Regions from separate parts of the Bradyrhizobium sp. BRP56 genome, predicted to be linked through region 1. Evidence: riboswitches for the same ligand, from Rfam matches in the RefSeq annotation. Region 1 holds a riboswitch; each other region holds the start of a gene.
The links. Region 1 has a riboswitch for cobalamin ahead of I6F38_RS17995 (ribonucleoside-diphosphate reductase subunit alpha). Riboswitches for the same ligand answer to the same signal wherever they lie in the genome.

Region 1 (3,911 bases):
CTCTTGGAGCAGGGCATCGTCGCTGACCTTGAAAAGGAGGCGCTATCGACGGATAGCGCGCGCATTCTCCGCTCCGTGGATGTTATCATGTCAACCGGATGCATCGGCTACGTTACCGAGAAGACGTTCAGCGAGATTCTCGATGCGACAGAGAAGCAACCATGGATCATCTCCTTTGTGCTACGAATGTTCCCATTTGAATCGTTGGCCGAAGCGTTTGCAAAGCGTGGTCTTGTGACAGAACGTCTTACCGGCGCGACGTTTATCCAGCGTCGCTTTCGCGATGCTGAAGAGTTTGAAAGTTGTTTGGCCAGCTTGGCGGCCCTTGGCGTGGATGCGACCGGCCTCGAATCAGAAGGGCTGTTGCATGCGGATCTGATCTTGTCTCGCCCAGAGGCGGATGCGCGGGCCACGCCTCTGGAAGACGTTGTCACCGTCGCCAGCGGCAGGGGACGGCCGATTGGACCCCGTTACGTTCATGTTGAAAGCAACGAGGGCTTGCACGTTGCGCTGGAGCCCTGACAGTTAAGGACCACTGTGCAGCGCGCGAGTCTCTTCGGCGCTGGATCAAGACGTCGAAAAACAAGGCCATTCTGGTCGAAGGCGCGCCAGGGCCAATGTTGTTCGCCGACGATGGATAACGATTCGTCCAGATGCCATTTGTCGCGGCGAGCGCTGCGATTCAGATCGGAGAGCGCCTTGCCGAATTCCCTCTCAGCTGACGCGCGGTTTCATAGATCGCATCAATGCGACACGTGGGTCAGAATTTCCTCGACTATGCGCAAGCTTAACGGAAACTGGAAAGGCAGCCCAAGGCATCTCTGCAGCAAGAAGTGACAGCGGCGATAGAGTGGTCCGGGCGGTCGGTATGTTTTTGCCTTCTAAATCTTGATCTCTCCAATTGACGAATCCCGGCGCGTAGACCTATCTATAGTCAGTCACGGTCTTCCGTTCCCCACACCTTGTAGGGTGGAAGCTAAGAGGGAACCCGGTGCGCCAAAACGGCAACTCCGGGGCTGCCCCCGCAACTGTAAGCGGCGAGCGGTTGTCATCATGGTCACTGGCGCGACACAGCGCCGGGAAGGCCGATGGCCGCAGTGACCCGCGAGCCAGGAGACCTGCCGCGACCGAATGAAAGTCCTCGGGCGGGGTGCCCCGGTGGGTCGCTTGCAGCCGGGGACATTTGCCCGGATTCCTCGCAAGTCGTCCGCGCCGGCCCGCGCCCAACATCGCGGGGTTGCCGATGTCGCCGTCTTACAATTTCGATCAGCAGGGTCATCTCATTGAGCCGCCGCATGTGCAGCCGCGCCCAGCGCAGGCAAGGCCTACCCCGCCTGAGTCGGGTCTTGTCTTGCCATCGCCGGCTCCGCTGCCGCGCCCCCTTGCTCCATCGCCAAGGCGGGCCGATCTCAAGCTCGATCGGACGCGCGACGACCTGTTGACGCCGTTCGGCAAGCTGACGGTGACCGACCGTTACCTGCTCGCCGGCGAATTGCTCCAGGACATGTTCGCGCGGGTGTCTTGCGCCTTCGCGGATGATGTTGCGCATGCCCAACGTCTCTATGATGCGATGTCTCGGCTGTGGTTCATGCCGGCCACACCGGTGCTGTCCAACGGCGGCACCACGCGCGGTCTGCCGATCTCATGCTTCCTTAACTCGGTGTCGGACTCGCTCGAAGGCATCGTCGGCACCTGGAACGAGAATGTCTGGCTTGCCTCTAACGGCGGCGGCATCGGCACCTACTGGGGCAACGTTCGCTCGATCGGCGAGAAGGTGAAGGGCGGCGTTACCTCGGGTATCATCCCGTTCATCCACGTCATGGACGGCCTGACATTGGCGATCAGCCAGGGCTCGTTGCGGCGCGGCTCTGCGGCGGTCTATCTCGATATCCACCATCCCGAGATCGAGGAGTTCCTCGAGATTCGCAAGGCGTCCGGCGACTTCAACCGCAAGAGTCTCAACCTGCACCACGGGATCAACGTTACCGACGCGTTCATGCGTGCCGTGGGCGCCGGCACCGCGTTCGCTCTGCGCAGCCCGAGGACCAACGATGTCATCCGCGAGATCGACGCCCGCCAACTGTGGCAACGCATCCTGGAGAACCGGCTGCAGACCGGCGAGCCTTACTTGTTGTTTATTGACACCGTGAACCGGTCGCTCCCCAAGCACCAGCGCGAGCTCGGCCTCAAGGTCTCTACCTCCAACCTGTGCAGCGAAATTACCCTGCCGACCGGCATCGATCATCGCGGCGAGGAGCGCACCGCGGTGTGCTGCCTGTCGTCGCTCAACCTCGAGACCTGGGATCAGTGGAATGAGAAGCCAGGCTTCATCGAGGACGTCATGCGCTTCCTCGACAACGTGCTGACCCACTTCATCACGGTGGCGCCGGACGGCATGAAGCGTGCCCGCTACGCCGCCTTGCGTGAGCGCTCCGTCGGCCTCGGCGTCATGGGCTTCCATTCGTTCCTGCAGGCCAAGGGCATTCCGATGGAAAGTGTCGTGGCCAAGTCGTTCAATCTGAACATGTTCCGGAAAATCCGTCGCGATGCCGACGCGGCATCCGTGACGCTCGCGCGCGAGCGTGGGCCGTGCCCGGATGCACTGGAACGCGGTGTGATGGCGCGCTTCAGCCATAAGATCGCGATCGCGCCAACCGCCTCGATCAGCATCATCTGCGGCGGGACTAGCGCTTGCGTCGAGCCGATCCCGGCCAACATCTACACCCATAAGACCTTGTCCGGTGCCATCTCGGTGCGTAATCCGCATCTCGCCAAGCTGCTGGCCGCCAAGGGCGCAGATACTTCGGCGACCTGGCAGTCGATCATCGCGCACGAGGGTTCAGTCGCCCATCTCGACACCCTGTCGGAACACGAAAAAGCGGTCTTTCGCACCGCCTTCGAAATCGACCAGCGCTGGATCGTCGAGCTTGCCGCCGACCGCGCCGCGTTCATTTGCCAGAGCCAGTCGATTAACCTCTATCTGCCGGCCGACGTCGATAAGTGGGACCTTCACATGCTGCATTGGACGGCATGGAAGCGCGGGGTGAAGAGCCTCTACTACTGCCGTTCAAAATCGATCTCGCGCGCGGCGTTCGCCGGCAACATCGCTGACGGCGACAACGCGGCGCCGCCGCAGCCGCAGCGGCACACTGACTATGAGGAGTGCCTCGCATGTCAGTGATCGATCTCTCATCCGTCGATCCGCGCACACTGATCGGCAAACGGTGCGTCGGCCTCCTCGACTCGACCGGCAGCTATGACGTCGATCGCTACGCCTGGGCTTACGAGTTCTGGAAGCGCCAGCAGCAGACCCATTGGATGGGCGAGGAGGTGCCGCTTGGTGCCGACCTCAAGGATTGGGCATCGGACCGCGTTACCGACAGTGAGCGCGCGCTGCTCACTCAGATCTTCCGTTTCTTCACCCAATCGGACATCGAAGTCGGCGATAACTATCTTAAGCGCTACATCCCGATCTTCCAGCCGCTCACCGTCCAGATGATGATGGCGGCCTTCACTAATATGGAGACGGTCCACATCGACGCCTATGCGCTGCTGCTCAAAACGCTCGGCATGCCCAAGACCGAGTTCGAGGCATTTCGCGGCTATTCCGAGATGCGTGCCAAGGCGGACTACATGCACGAGTTCGGCGTCGACACAGTAGCCGATGTCGCCAGGACCTTGGCGATGTTCGGCGCCTTCACCGAAGGCATGGCGTTGTTCGCGAGCTTCGCGATGCTGCTCAATTTCCCCCGCCACAACAAGATGAACGGCATGGGACAGATCGTAAGCTGGTCGGTTCGCGACGAGAGCCTGCATTGTGAGGGCATTATCAAGCTGTTTCACGAATGGAACCGAGAAACCGGCGCGGTGACGCGCTCCGTCCGTGACGATATCGTCGACGTCGCCAAAAC
Region 2 (3,911 bases), on a different contig from region 1:
CAGGCCGCCGGTGGGATTGCCGGGATCGGGAATCGTGAGCCCGGTCTTGACGATCTCGTAGGCAGCCAGCGTCCACTCGCCGCGGCCGCCCCAGAACGATTGCTTGACCCCGATCTCGGTCTGCTTGCCGGTCGCAAGCTGGAACGTTTTCTGCGTGGTCGACAGTGAGATCAAATTGCTGACCGGATCGACGCCGACCGCGTACTGGCCATAGAATGCGAGGTTCTTGATCGGCTCGTAAACGAGGCCCGCACGCCAGCTGGTGCCCGATAGCGCCGTCTCGAAACTGTTCGCCGGTGTCTTGTAGTCGGTGCGGTCCACCTCGGGACGGTCATACCTGACACCGGTCACCAGCGACAACTGATCGGTCAGCAAGAGACGATCCTCGGCGAACAGCGCGTATTGATTGACCACCGCGTTGAAGCCCGGCATGGTCGCCGTCGTCGTCGCAAAGAACGATCCCGGATCGAACACATAAGGATTGACCGACGACGCGCCGCGATAGGGCGAGTTGTTGGTGTGGGTGAAGTCGATCCGGTTGACGTCGAATCCAGCGACGACCTGGTTCGCAAGGCCGAACACGTGACCGCTGAAGGTCGCATCCATCCGATTGCCGAGTTGCTTCTGGTCGTGGAAGATCTCGATATAGCTCGAGCGATCGATCAGCTGGGTCTTCGGATTCCAGGTGTAGTTTTCGATGTCGCGCCAGTGCCGCTCGCTGGTCAGATAATACAGCGTGTTGTTGACCTTGATGCCGTCGGCGACGTCCCACTCGGTCTTGAACTGGGTCCAGCTGTCCTGGTAGCGGATCGTGCTGTCCAATGCGTTGTAGTTCTTGAAGCGCAGCGCGTCCTGGATCGAGCCGTTGATCAGCGGCGTGCCGAAATAGCGCGACGGGCTGCGGTCGCCGTAGTCCTCCGACAGCGTGAAGGCCAGATTGTCCGACGCCTGCACCCGCACGGCAGCGGAGACCACCGCGTTCGAGGTCTTGTCGCGATCGACCCAGCCGTCCGACATGTTGCCGGTGGCGTTGATGCGGTACGACACATTGGGATTGATCGGACCGGTGCTGTCCACCGAGAGCCGCCGGGTCATGTTGCTGTCGAGCGAAACCTCGGCCTCGTTATAGGGCGTGCTCTGCGGTTTCTTCGGGATCACGTTGATGACGCCGCCGATCGCGCCTTCGCCGTACAGCACCGAGGCCGGGCCGCGCAGCACTTCGATGCGCTGCGTCGACCAGGTGTCGTAGGGGAACGTCAGCGTGCCGGAGCCGATATAGAAGCGCGTGCCGTCATACAGCGTCATCACCGAGTTGCTGCCGGCAAAGCCTCGGGTGCTGAACGACAGGCCGCCATTGCCGGGTGCCGGCGTTGCGATGAAGCCAGCCGCGTCCTGGGTGACGGCATCGAGCACATTATGCTGGCCGCGTTCGGCGATGGTCTGCGCCGTGATGATCTCGACGCTGGCCGGCGTCTGCAGCGGCGTCAGATTGAGACGACTACCGGTGCCGCCCTGCGTGGCGGCATTGAGTGTCGGCGATGCCGCCCCCGATACGCCTGACGCCGCGGCGCGCGGCGTGTTGCCGGCCGTCGCGGGCCTCGGCCGTGGCCGCGCCGCAGCGGCCATGTCACGGCTGCGCGCCGCGGGCTTCGGCTTTGCCGCAGCGGAAGGCGCGACCTCGATCGGATCGAGCCTGGTTGGTGGCGGTGTTTGTGCCGAGGCTTCGGCCGGCAATAGCAATGATGACAGGGAGCAGAGAAGACCGAGGCGCCATTTGCGCCCAACGGGAGAGGACGGAGACATGAAAAGGACTCGCGGTAACGTGGCACGTCACCGCGAACGCGGACTGGCGCATTGCCCAAAAGGCAGTGCTCCGATCCCACCAGGACGCCCCCGCCCGATGTGCTCGCGTGTGACCACGACTGACGGCAGGTCTCCTGGCTCACGGGTCATCGCCTGTCGACGCCTTCCCGGGCCGATGGCCCAGTGGCAAATTGACGAAAGGCTCGCCGTTTACAGTTGCGGGGACAGCTGCGGCATTGGGGTTACCCTCGCACCGCATTCCCTTTTGATCCCCGAAGGGAACCGTCGGCAAAAACGATAGGTGGTGCCGGCAAGGCTGTCAATTCGATGCGATTGTCGCACACATGCTTTGCGGGTGATGCTGCGGCGATGACACAGGCATCTGCGGATGACGTGGAGCTCCCTCTAATCCCGTCATCCTGAGGAGCCGCGCAGCGGCGTCTCGAAGGATCGACGGCCACCAGCCGGGCCGTGCATCCTTCGAGGCTCGCCCAGCGGCGCAATTGCGCCGCAAGGCTCGCACCTCAGGATGACGGGAAACGTAGGTTCGCGTCACTGAGCCTCGACGCATCCTGCCATGATCGCATCAATCTCCGCGCGCGACAGCGCACCCATCTCGGCGATGAACACGATGCGCGTGCGCGGCACGCCGGGCGACGGCACGCCGCCCGCAGCCAGGGTCGCGCGGCCGCCGGCGAGTTGAAACACCGTCAGCCGCCCGGGCTGCTCCACCGTCTCGAACAATCCCTTCGCCCGCGCCAGCTTCGGCGCCAGTTTGCCGATCGCCTGTTGCAGCCGCGGCAGCACGACGGGCCGCTCCGAGGTCCAGCTCAGCGTCTCGAAGCGATCGGACGACGGCCGGCGCGGCGCGGTCTCGCGCGGCGCCGACAGATGATCGAGGTCCGCCGGGAACAATAGCGCGGCCGGCACTTCGCCATGCAAGGCATCGACCACCACGGCCGCCGGACGCACCGCACGCACTGCGTCGCGGATCGCGGCGCACGCGGCGGCGTCAGTCAGATCGACCTTGCTCAGCGCCACCACGTCCGCCGCCCGGAGCTGCGAGCGCAGCAGCGCGTCGTTCAGCATCGCCGCGGGCTGCGTCGCGTCGACCACGCACAGCACCGTCTCCAGCGGCGCCACCTTCCAGATCACGGGATCCATCAGGTTGCGCACGATGTCGGCGGGATCGGCGATCCCGCTGGTCTCGATCACGATGAATTCGGGACACGGATCACGCCGCAGCAGCGTGGCGAGCGTGCGCACCAGGTCGCCTTCCAGGGTGCAGCAGATGCAGCCATTAGCCAAGCTGACCACGCCGTCGCTGGCGCCCGCGATCAGCTCGGCGTCGATATTGATCGCACCGAAATCGTTGACCACCGCGGCGATGCGCCGTCCTTGCGCATGCGCCAGCAGATGGTTGACGACCGTGGTCTTGCCCGCCCCGAGGAAGCCCGCGACCAGCAGGATCGGGACCGGCACCTCAGCCCCCCGTGATAGGCCGGCGCACCGGCCGGCCGGGACGCGCCGCGACATCCAGCACACCATCGCTGATCAGCGGCTGGCCGCTGACCACGAGATGCCGCACGCCCTCCGCCGGACGATTCATCGCCGAGAAGGTCGCGCGATCGCTCAGCGTCTCGTAGTCGAACACCACAACATCGGCGTCGGCGCCGACCTGCAGCCGGCCCTTGGCTCGCATCGCCGGCGTGCTCGCCGACAGGATCTCGGCCGGGATCAGCGCGCATTTGCGGATGCCTTCGAGCAGCGACACTTTCTTGCGCTCGCGCACCCATTCACGGATGAAGCGGGTGAAGCAGCCGGCCGAGCGCGGATGCGAGGTGGCATCGTCGGGCAGCGGCCAGGCGTCGCCGCTGTAGGGGCGGCCGTCCGACAGCGTCCACGGCATCGCGTCGGAGGCGATCGCGCCGCCCGGATACAGCACCGCCATATCGAGCAGATCGCGATGATGCGCGTTGTTCTCGATGTCGAGCACATGCCACAGCACCAAGGTCGAGGGCTCTTCGGCCTGTGCCGCCAGCAATTCCTCGCGGCTGCCGAAGCGGTGACCGTCGGTCACGCGCTGCACCGAATCGTAGCCGAGGCCG
Region 3 (3,911 bases), on a different contig from region 1:
GCTCGATATAGGTATCCACCGACAGCGGATGGCGCAACTCCCCGAGGTTGGCGAGCCGCAGCGACGGCAGCGCGGCACGGCCGCGGCACCAGCCGGCCGCGAAGGCAGCAAGATCGCTGTCGGAAAACGACAACACCACGAGATCGGCCGGATCCTGGCCGAGGTCCCTTGGCGTCGCGGTCTCCTCAAGGCCGCGGCTCTCGCGGAAGACGACGTGCATCAGACACCAAGCCGTGCCCTGATCGCGGCTTCATCGATGTCGGCATGTTCGCCGATCACGACGAGCTTCGACTGCCGCGCCCGGGCACCCCAGGGCATGTCGAACTGATGCCGCACCCGCTCGCCGACCGATTGCACCAACAGCCGCATCGGCTTGCCTTCGACCGCGATGTAGCCCTTGGCGCGCAGCACGTTCTGCTCGCGCGCCAGCCCCTTGATCGAGGCGACCAACGCGTCGACATCCGAAACTTCCGGAAGATCGATCACGACGGAATTGAAATCGTCGTGCTCGTGTTCCTCCTCGCCATCGTGATGCGACGGCCGCGCCGCGAGGTCGTTTTCAGCCGCCGCCCCGAGCCCGAGGATCACGCGCGCGTCGATCGTGCCGTCGACGACAGGCAACATCGGCACCTCGCGCGGCATCTCGGCCGCGATCACCTCTTTCGCTGTCTTGATCCCCTCCGCCCCGGCGAGATCGGCCTTTGTCAGCAGCACGATATCGGCACAGGCGATCTGGTCCTCGAACACTTCCGACAGCGGCGTCTCGTGGTCGAGATTGTCGTCCGCTGCGCGCTGCGCATCCACCGCGGCCGGATCAGGCGCAAACCGGCCGGCGGCGACGGCCTCGGCGTCGGCGAGCGCGATCACGCCGTCGACCGTGATCCGCGAACGGATCTCCGGCCAGTCGAACGCTTTCAGCAGCGGCTTCGGCAGGGCGAGCCCGGAGGTTTCGATCACGATGTGATCGGGCTTCACGGCGCGCGCCAGCAACTGCTCCATCGCCGGGATGAAATCGTCGGCGACGGTGCAGCAGATGCAGCCATTGGCGAGCTCGACGATGTTCTCGGCCGGACAATTGGCGTCGGCGCACGACTTCAGGATGTCGCCGTCGACGCCTTCGCTGCCGAATTCGTTGACCAGCACCGCGAGCTTCTTGCCGTTGGCATTGCGGATCAGATGCTGGATCAGCGTCGTCTTGCCGGAGCCGAGGAAGCCGGTCACGACCGTGACGGGAATTTTGGCGAGCGTGGTCATTCTGCGGCCTCCGGCACGACGGCGATGGGTGGAATGCGGGCGAGCGATTGCTTGCGGAAGATTTCCGGACGGCTGCGCCACGGCACGATGCCGTCGGGCGCCGCCGCATAGGCGGAGGCACCGGCGATCACATCCGCGGCATTATCAGAGGACAGTCGGCCGTAGACATAGGACCAGCGCCCCGGCGCGCTGAGCGCGACCGAGCAGCCCTGGCTGCAGGCCGACAGGCATGCGACGGGAACCAGATTGACGTCATCGGGCACGCCGGCCTCGACAAGCGCGGCATGCAGGCGTGCACCGGGCGCGAGCTCACCTTCCGCCGGCGTCTGGCCGGCGCGGCAAGTGATGCAGACATGAAGTGTAACGCTCATCGCCCTTCCTGGATTGACAGCGGGAAGCGATGAGGCACACGAACCGATTTTCGACAGGTTCGTTCCCCGTCGCGGAACACCCCGTCCGCCGGTTTCACAACATGCTGCGTTGGCAGGTCTCCCGGCTTGCGGAGCAGGTTTTACCCTTCGATGCCCACCTTCCCGACTCCGCATGGAATCAGTGGCTTGGGCATCTCTCCGGTCACGGTCGCGGGGGCGGCTGCGCTTCGGGCCCGATTTAGCGGAGCCCTATCGCATTCCCTCTTCGCCTGTCGTAGGACAGGAACCAACGCGGGACCACCATTCGTCCAAGCCTCGCACTTGTCAAGCCGAAGGAATGTGATGACTTCTGATGGAAAGGGCGCTGAAGACGGCGCCGTCGGCACCGATCTTTCGCTGGATACGCGCCATGCCGACAAGATGGCGAAAAAGAAGGCCGCCCGCGACCGCATCATGGCGACCAAGAGCGGTGAAAAGGGCCTGATCATCGTTCATACCGGCGCCGGCAAAGGAAAATCGTCCTCCGCGTTCGGCATGATCGTGCGCTGTGTGGCGCACGGCTTTCCCTGCGCCGTGGTGCAGTTCATCAAGGGCGCCTGGGATACCGGCGAGCGCCGCCTGCTCACCGGGCATTTCGGCGATCTCTGTCAATTCCACGCCATGGGCGAAGGCTTTACCTGGGAGACGCAGGATCGCGCCCGCGACATCGCGGCGGCGCAAGCCGGCTGGGAAAAGGCCAAGCAGCTGATCGCGGACCCGAGCCTGCGCATGGTCGTGCTCGACGAGATCAACATCGCGCTACGCTACGATTACCTCGCGATCGCCGACGTCGTCGAGTTCCTGACCACGTCGAAGCCGCCGATGACCCATGTCGTGCTCACCGGGCGCAATGCCAAGGAGGAGCTGATCGAGATTGCCGACCTCGTCACCGAGATGACGCTGGTGAAGCATCCGTTCCGCTCCGGCATCAAGGCCCAGCCGGGCGTCGAGTTCTGACGGACATCACGATGGCGCGCGCATTGATGATCCAGGGAGCCGGCTCGGACGTGGGCAAATCGCTCATCGTCGCCGGCCTCGCCCGCGCCGCCAGACGGCGCGGCCTGCGCGTGCTGCCGTTCAAGCCGCAGAACATGTCGAACAACGCCGCCGTGACCGTCGACGGCGGCGAGATCGGCCGCGCGCAGGCGTTGCAGGCGCTCGCCGCCGGCGTCGAGCCGCACACCGACATGAACCCGGTGCTGCTCAAGCCCGAAACCGATGTCGGCGCCCAGATCATCGTACACGGCAAACGGATCGCGACCGCACGCGCGCGCGAATATGCCGGCATGAAACCATCGCTGATGGGCGCGGTGCTGGAGAGTTTTGCGCGCCTGAAGCAGCGCGCCGACCTCGTTCTGGTCGAGGGCGCCGGCAGCCCCGCCGAGGTCAACTTACGCAAATCCGATATCGCCAATATGGGGTTTGCACGCCGGGCCAACGTGCCCGTGGTGCTGGTCGGCGACATCGACCGCGGCGGCGTGATCGCGCAGCTCGTCGGCATCAAGACGGTGATCGACCCTGATGATGCCGCGATGATCCAGGGCTTTGTCATCAACAAATTCCGCGGCGATCCGACATTGTTCGATGACGGCTATCGCTTGATCGAAGAGCGCACCGTCTGGCGCGGATTTGGCGTGCTGCCCTGGTTCGTCCGCGCCGGCGAGCTTCCGGCGGAAGATGCGCTCGGGCTCGGCGAGGCGCGCAAGCCGGGCCAGTGCAAGATCGCGTTCCTTGCGCTGTCGCGGATCGCCAATTTCGACGACCTCGATCCGCTGAAGCTGGAGCCCGGCGTCGATCTCGTGATGGTACGTCCGGGCGAAGCCATCCCAGGTGATGCGAAGCTCGTCATCCTGCCCGGCTCGAAATCGACCCGCGGCGATCTCGCCTTCCTGCGCGCGCAGGGCTGGGACATCGATCTCCTCGCGCATCATCGCCGCGGCGGCCATGTCCTCGGCCTGTGCGGCGGATACCAGATGCTTGGACACAGCGTCGCCGACCCCGATGGGATCGAAGGTCCTGCCGGCGAAACGCGCGGGCTCGGGCTGCTCGATGTCGCAACCACCATGACCGAACAGAAGACGCTGACGCGCGCCAGCGCGGTGCATGCCGCGACCAGCCAGCCGATCAGCGCCTACGAGATCCATATCGGCCGCACCGATGGCCCCGATCGCGCGCGGCCTTTTGCATCACTCGACGGTACGGCCGAGGGCGCGGTTTCCGCAGATGGGCGCGTTCGCGGCAGCTATC
Region 4 (3,911 bases), on a different contig from region 1:
CCAGCCCGGCCAGGCAGATCAGCGACCGCGCGATACAGAACCAAAGCACGCGCCTTCCAGAATTTTTCTTCATTGCTTCCGGCTCATCTGGTTATCATCCACACGTCAATCCAAAGCGGCACGTCTTCCTCAGCGTGCTATGCGCAGATCGCAAGAAGTTAGCGGCAACGTGACGCAGGCGCCTGCCGATGTCCCGCGCGAGCAGGCGCCGTCCCTCGATGTCACGCGCCGCTAACTTCAGTGGTCAGCCAAAGCCTCAATTTGCAATGCTGAACCTGCCCAGGAGGAGAAGCCTGGACATGATGAGGACTTGCATTGTTCGTGCCAGGCAATAACCGGCAGTTCGCGGCAGATTTGTGCTGTCTTTGTCGACTTGCCGACGTACAGCACGTTCTAATGTTACCATTCAGCCTATTCGCCACGACTTCCGTGAATGATTCTTGTCACGCATTGAATCTTCGACAGCGGGCGAATGCCTCGCTGCCGGAGTCTTGACGACAATTGGGAGCAGGTATGCCGCCATCGATCCGTGTGATCCGGGGGCGTTGCCGCTACTACGAATGTCGAGGGCGTCCCCGCCTGTTGTGCTTGGCACTTTGCGGCCTGCACCAACGCGGAGCCGCCCTTCAGCGGCGAGCGATATAGAATCGACGTTAAGGAACGTCACGGATCAAGCAGGCGGTACGAGACGTGGCATTCTCCGCTCGCGCAACGTTAGGGGCCGTCGTCTACCTGCTCGTCATTGCAGTCAACATTCGAGGAGCTGCGCGTCCACGCAGCCGTGTCGACCGGCAAGAGGGAAGCCTCAGGTCTGCTAGCTTCGGCTTGAACTACTCAACACATCCGAGAGCATCTGTCTGACGGGGCGGCTCATAAAAGGCCTTGCCATCCAGCCGAACAGACCGACAGTAAAGACGGCAGCAGCAAAGACGCCGAGGACGCTCCAAACAGCCATTTTCATTGCGAGGGTCTCTTTTGGTTGTGGTGATTCAATATGCTTGCTTTGGCCAGTATCACCAAAACGTCGGCGTGACGCCTACCAGGATTGGCTGGTGGCACATCACCGCTGAGCACGCTGCTGGAATTAGCGAATACCTCTTGCGCCTATTCGCCACTGATCCATGGTTATTGGTGGAAAAGAAAGGGCGCGTCGAAGCGTGCTCGATGAATCGTTCAAAAGCCGGGCCGCAAAGCGTCTTGCGCGGCGCCGTGAGCTTCTTCGTGCTGGGCGCATTCGTCTCGTGCACAGATCTGACACGCCGCCCGACACCAATGCGCCTCCGAGATGGTCATTCCGATATCCTATGACTGGAGATGGCTTCTACGTCGCGATCAAGCGTGGCCTCGGAGGGGCATTCGCGTAAGAGAGGTCGCAGCACCAATTTGAGAGGTTGACGGCCGAGTTCTCTTGCCGATAATCCAAGTCGTCGAGGTTCTCCGGTTTCCGTTTGATCCGGAGCTAAGAGGGAAGCCGGTGCCAATTCCGGCGCTGCCCCCGCAACTGTGAGCGGCGAGCTACTGTCCAACAAAGTCACTGAAGCCCGCGCGGCTTCGGGAAGGCCGGACAGCAGCAATGACCCGCGAGCCAGGAGACCTGCCCCGACAATATGTTCATCCACGGGCGGGGTGTCCCGGTGGTGCGCCAAGCAGCCGTCGCTCGGGCGACTTCTCCTGCCTGCGTCCGCCCCGGCCTTTGCCCCCAACACGGGGTTAGCGCTATGTCTCTTCTCTCACTTCCGGTTGCCACGCTCGGAACGCCGCGCATCGGTCCAAGACGCGAGCTCAAAGTCGCACTCGAAGGCTACTGGGCCGGGAGAATTAGCGAACAGCAGTTGCTTGAGGACGCAGCCGGCCTACGTGCCGCGAACTGGGCGCGCCAGAAGTCCCTCGGTGTCACCGTCATTCCGTCGAACGACTTCTCGCTGTACGATCAGGTGCTCGACACCAGTGTCATGGTCGGCGCCATCCCGGAAGTCTACGCCTCGAAAGCCGAGCCCGTTTCCCTCAAGACGTATTTCGCCATGGCACGCGGTTCACAATACGACGGCCGCGGTGCGAGTTGCGGCCACGGACATCGCGGCGATGGCGCACCCGCGCAGGAGATGACCAAGTGGTTCGACACCAACTACCATTACATGGTCCCGGAATTTCATCGCGGACAGACTTTCAGGCTGTCCTCTCGCAAGCCTATCGACGAGTATGAGGAAGCCAAGGCCCTTGGCTTTCAGACTCGCCCTGTCCTGATCGGCCCGGTCACATTCCTAAAGCTAGGCAAGAGTGCTGATCCTGCGTTGCAGCCACTGTCACTCCTGGATGACCTGATACAGGTCTATATCGAGGTTCTGCAGGAATTGGCCAAACGCGGGGCAAATTGGGTTCAGTTCGACGAGCCCTGCCTGGTTCTTGATCTGGATGCGGAATCAAGACAATCCTTGCTACATGCCTATGACCGGCTCGCCAAGGAAGGGCCGGCCATCAAGATCATGGTCGCCAGCTATTTCGGTGGCCTCGGCGACAATCTTCCCACCGCCTTGCGCCTACCTGTCGCCGGGCTGCACGTCGACCTGGTTCGGGCGCCAGCGTTATTGGACCAGATCATTACCGCCAAGCGAAGTGATCTCGTGGTGTCACTCGGCGCGATAGACGGCCGCAATGTGTGGCGGACGAATTTGTCGGCACTGCGCCAACGGCTCGATCCCGCTATCGCGAAGCTGGGCAAAGATCGCATACAAATCGCTCCATCCTGTTCGCTGCTTCACGTGCCGGTCGATGTTGAACTCGAGACGGAGCTCGCTTCAGACATCAAGGGTTGGCTAGCATTCTCCGTTCAGAAGATACGCGAGCTTGCGACCTTGGCGCGCGCTCTTGCAGGCGATCAGGATGTTGCTGGCGCTCTTGCGCAGTCGGAGCGCGTCACCACCGATCGTGGAACTTCGCCAAAGATCCGAGATGCCGATGTCGCCATCCGGATGAGAGCGATCAACCAGACCACGCGCCGGCGCGCCAGTCCATTTGCCAGTCGTGCCGAGATTCAACGCAAGCGCTTCAAACTACCGGCGTTTCCTACCACGACGATCGGATCGTTTCCGCAGACTGCAGAGGTCCGTAATGCCCGGGCAGCACACGCGCGAGGCGCGATGAACGACGGGCAATACGACGAGTTCCTCAAGGAGGAGACTGCGCGTGCCGTACGTTGGCAGGAGGACATCGGCCTCGACGTGCTCGTGCACGGCGAGTTCGAGCGCAATGACATGGTGCAGTACTTCGGCGAACAACTCGCAGGCTTCGCATTTACCAAAAACGGCTGGGTACAATCCTATGGCTCGCGCTGTGTCCGGCCGCCGATCTTGTTTGGCGATGTTTCACGGCCGAAACCGATCACCGTGGGGTGGTGGCGGTACGCGCAATCACTAACCGAGAAGCCGATGAAGGCGATGTTGACCGGACCAGTGACGATCTTGAACTGGTCGTTTGTTCGCGATGATATTCCCCGAGCCGACGTCTGTCGTCAAATTGCGCTCGCGATCCGAGACGAAGTCGGCGATCTCGAAAATGCTGGTGCAGCCATGATCCAGATCGACGAGGCTGCGCTGCGCGAAGGATTGCCGCCGCGCCGATCGGAGTGGACGGCTTATCTCGAGTGGGCCGGGGATTGCTTCCGCATCTGCTCATCGGGCGTCGCCGATCAAACCCAGATCCATACCCACATGTGCTACTCGGAATTCAACGACATCATCGATGCGATTGCTGCAATGGACGCGGATGTCATCTCGATCGAGACTTCGCGCTCGAAAATGGAGCTGCTCGACGCTTTCCGGAGCTATAAATATCCGAATCAAATCGGGCCGGGTGTGTACGATATCCATTCTCCGCGCGTGCCCGAGGCGGGCGAGATGAAAGAGCTCGTCGCT

Region 2: linked by a shared signal. The riboswitch ahead of I6F38_RS28685 (TonB-dependent siderophore receptor) and the one ahead of I6F38_RS17995 (ribonucleoside-diphosphate reductase subunit alpha) in region 1 are both predicted to bind cobalamin.
Region 3: linked by a shared signal. The riboswitch ahead of I6F38_RS20495 (DUF1636 domain-containing protein) and the one ahead of I6F38_RS17995 (ribonucleoside-diphosphate reductase subunit alpha) in region 1 are both predicted to bind cobalamin.
Region 4: linked by a shared signal. The riboswitch ahead of metE (5-methyltetrahydropteroyltriglutamate--homocysteine S-methyltransferase) and the one ahead of I6F38_RS17995 (ribonucleoside-diphosphate reductase subunit alpha) in region 1 are both predicted to bind cobalamin.

The regions. Positions count from the first base shown of each region.
Region 1 is NZ_JADYVV010000023.1:71,948-75,858, forward strand. It holds gene I6F38_RS17990 (hypothetical protein) at 1-522, shown strand, start outside; cobalamin riboswitch at 925-1,141, shown strand; gene I6F38_RS17995 (ribonucleoside-diphosphate reductase subunit alpha) at 1,352-3,181, shown strand; gene I6F38_RS18000 (ribonucleotide-diphosphate reductase subunit beta) at 3,172-3,911, shown strand, end outside.
Region 2 is NZ_JADYVV010000048.1:3,469-7,379, reverse strand. It holds gene I6F38_RS28685 (TonB-dependent siderophore receptor) at 1-1,803, opposite strand, end outside; cobalamin riboswitch at 1,910-2,105, opposite strand; gene I6F38_RS28680 (GTP-binding protein) at 2,356-3,285, opposite strand; gene I6F38_RS28675 (amidohydrolase family protein) at 3,287-3,911, opposite strand, start outside.
Region 3 is NZ_JADYVV010000028.1:35,674-39,584, reverse strand. It holds gene cobN (cobaltochelatase subunit CobN) at 1-220, opposite strand, end outside; gene cobW (cobalamin biosynthesis protein CobW) at 220-1,254, opposite strand; gene I6F38_RS20495 (DUF1636 domain-containing protein) at 1,251-1,625, opposite strand; cobalamin riboswitch at 1,719-1,931, opposite strand; gene cobO (cob(I)yrinic acid a,c-diamide adenosyltransferase) at 1,968-2,621, shown strand; gene I6F38_RS20485 (cobyric acid synthase) at 2,633-3,911, shown strand, end outside.
Region 4 is NZ_JADYVV010000004.1:153,707-157,617, reverse strand. It holds gene I6F38_RS05155 (nodulate formation efficiency C protein) at 1-73, opposite strand, end outside; gene I6F38_RS05150 (hypothetical protein) at 976-1,308, shown strand; cobalamin riboswitch at 1,414-1,617, shown strand; gene metE (5-methyltetrahydropteroyltriglutamate--homocysteine S-methyltransferase) at 1,719-3,911, shown strand, end outside.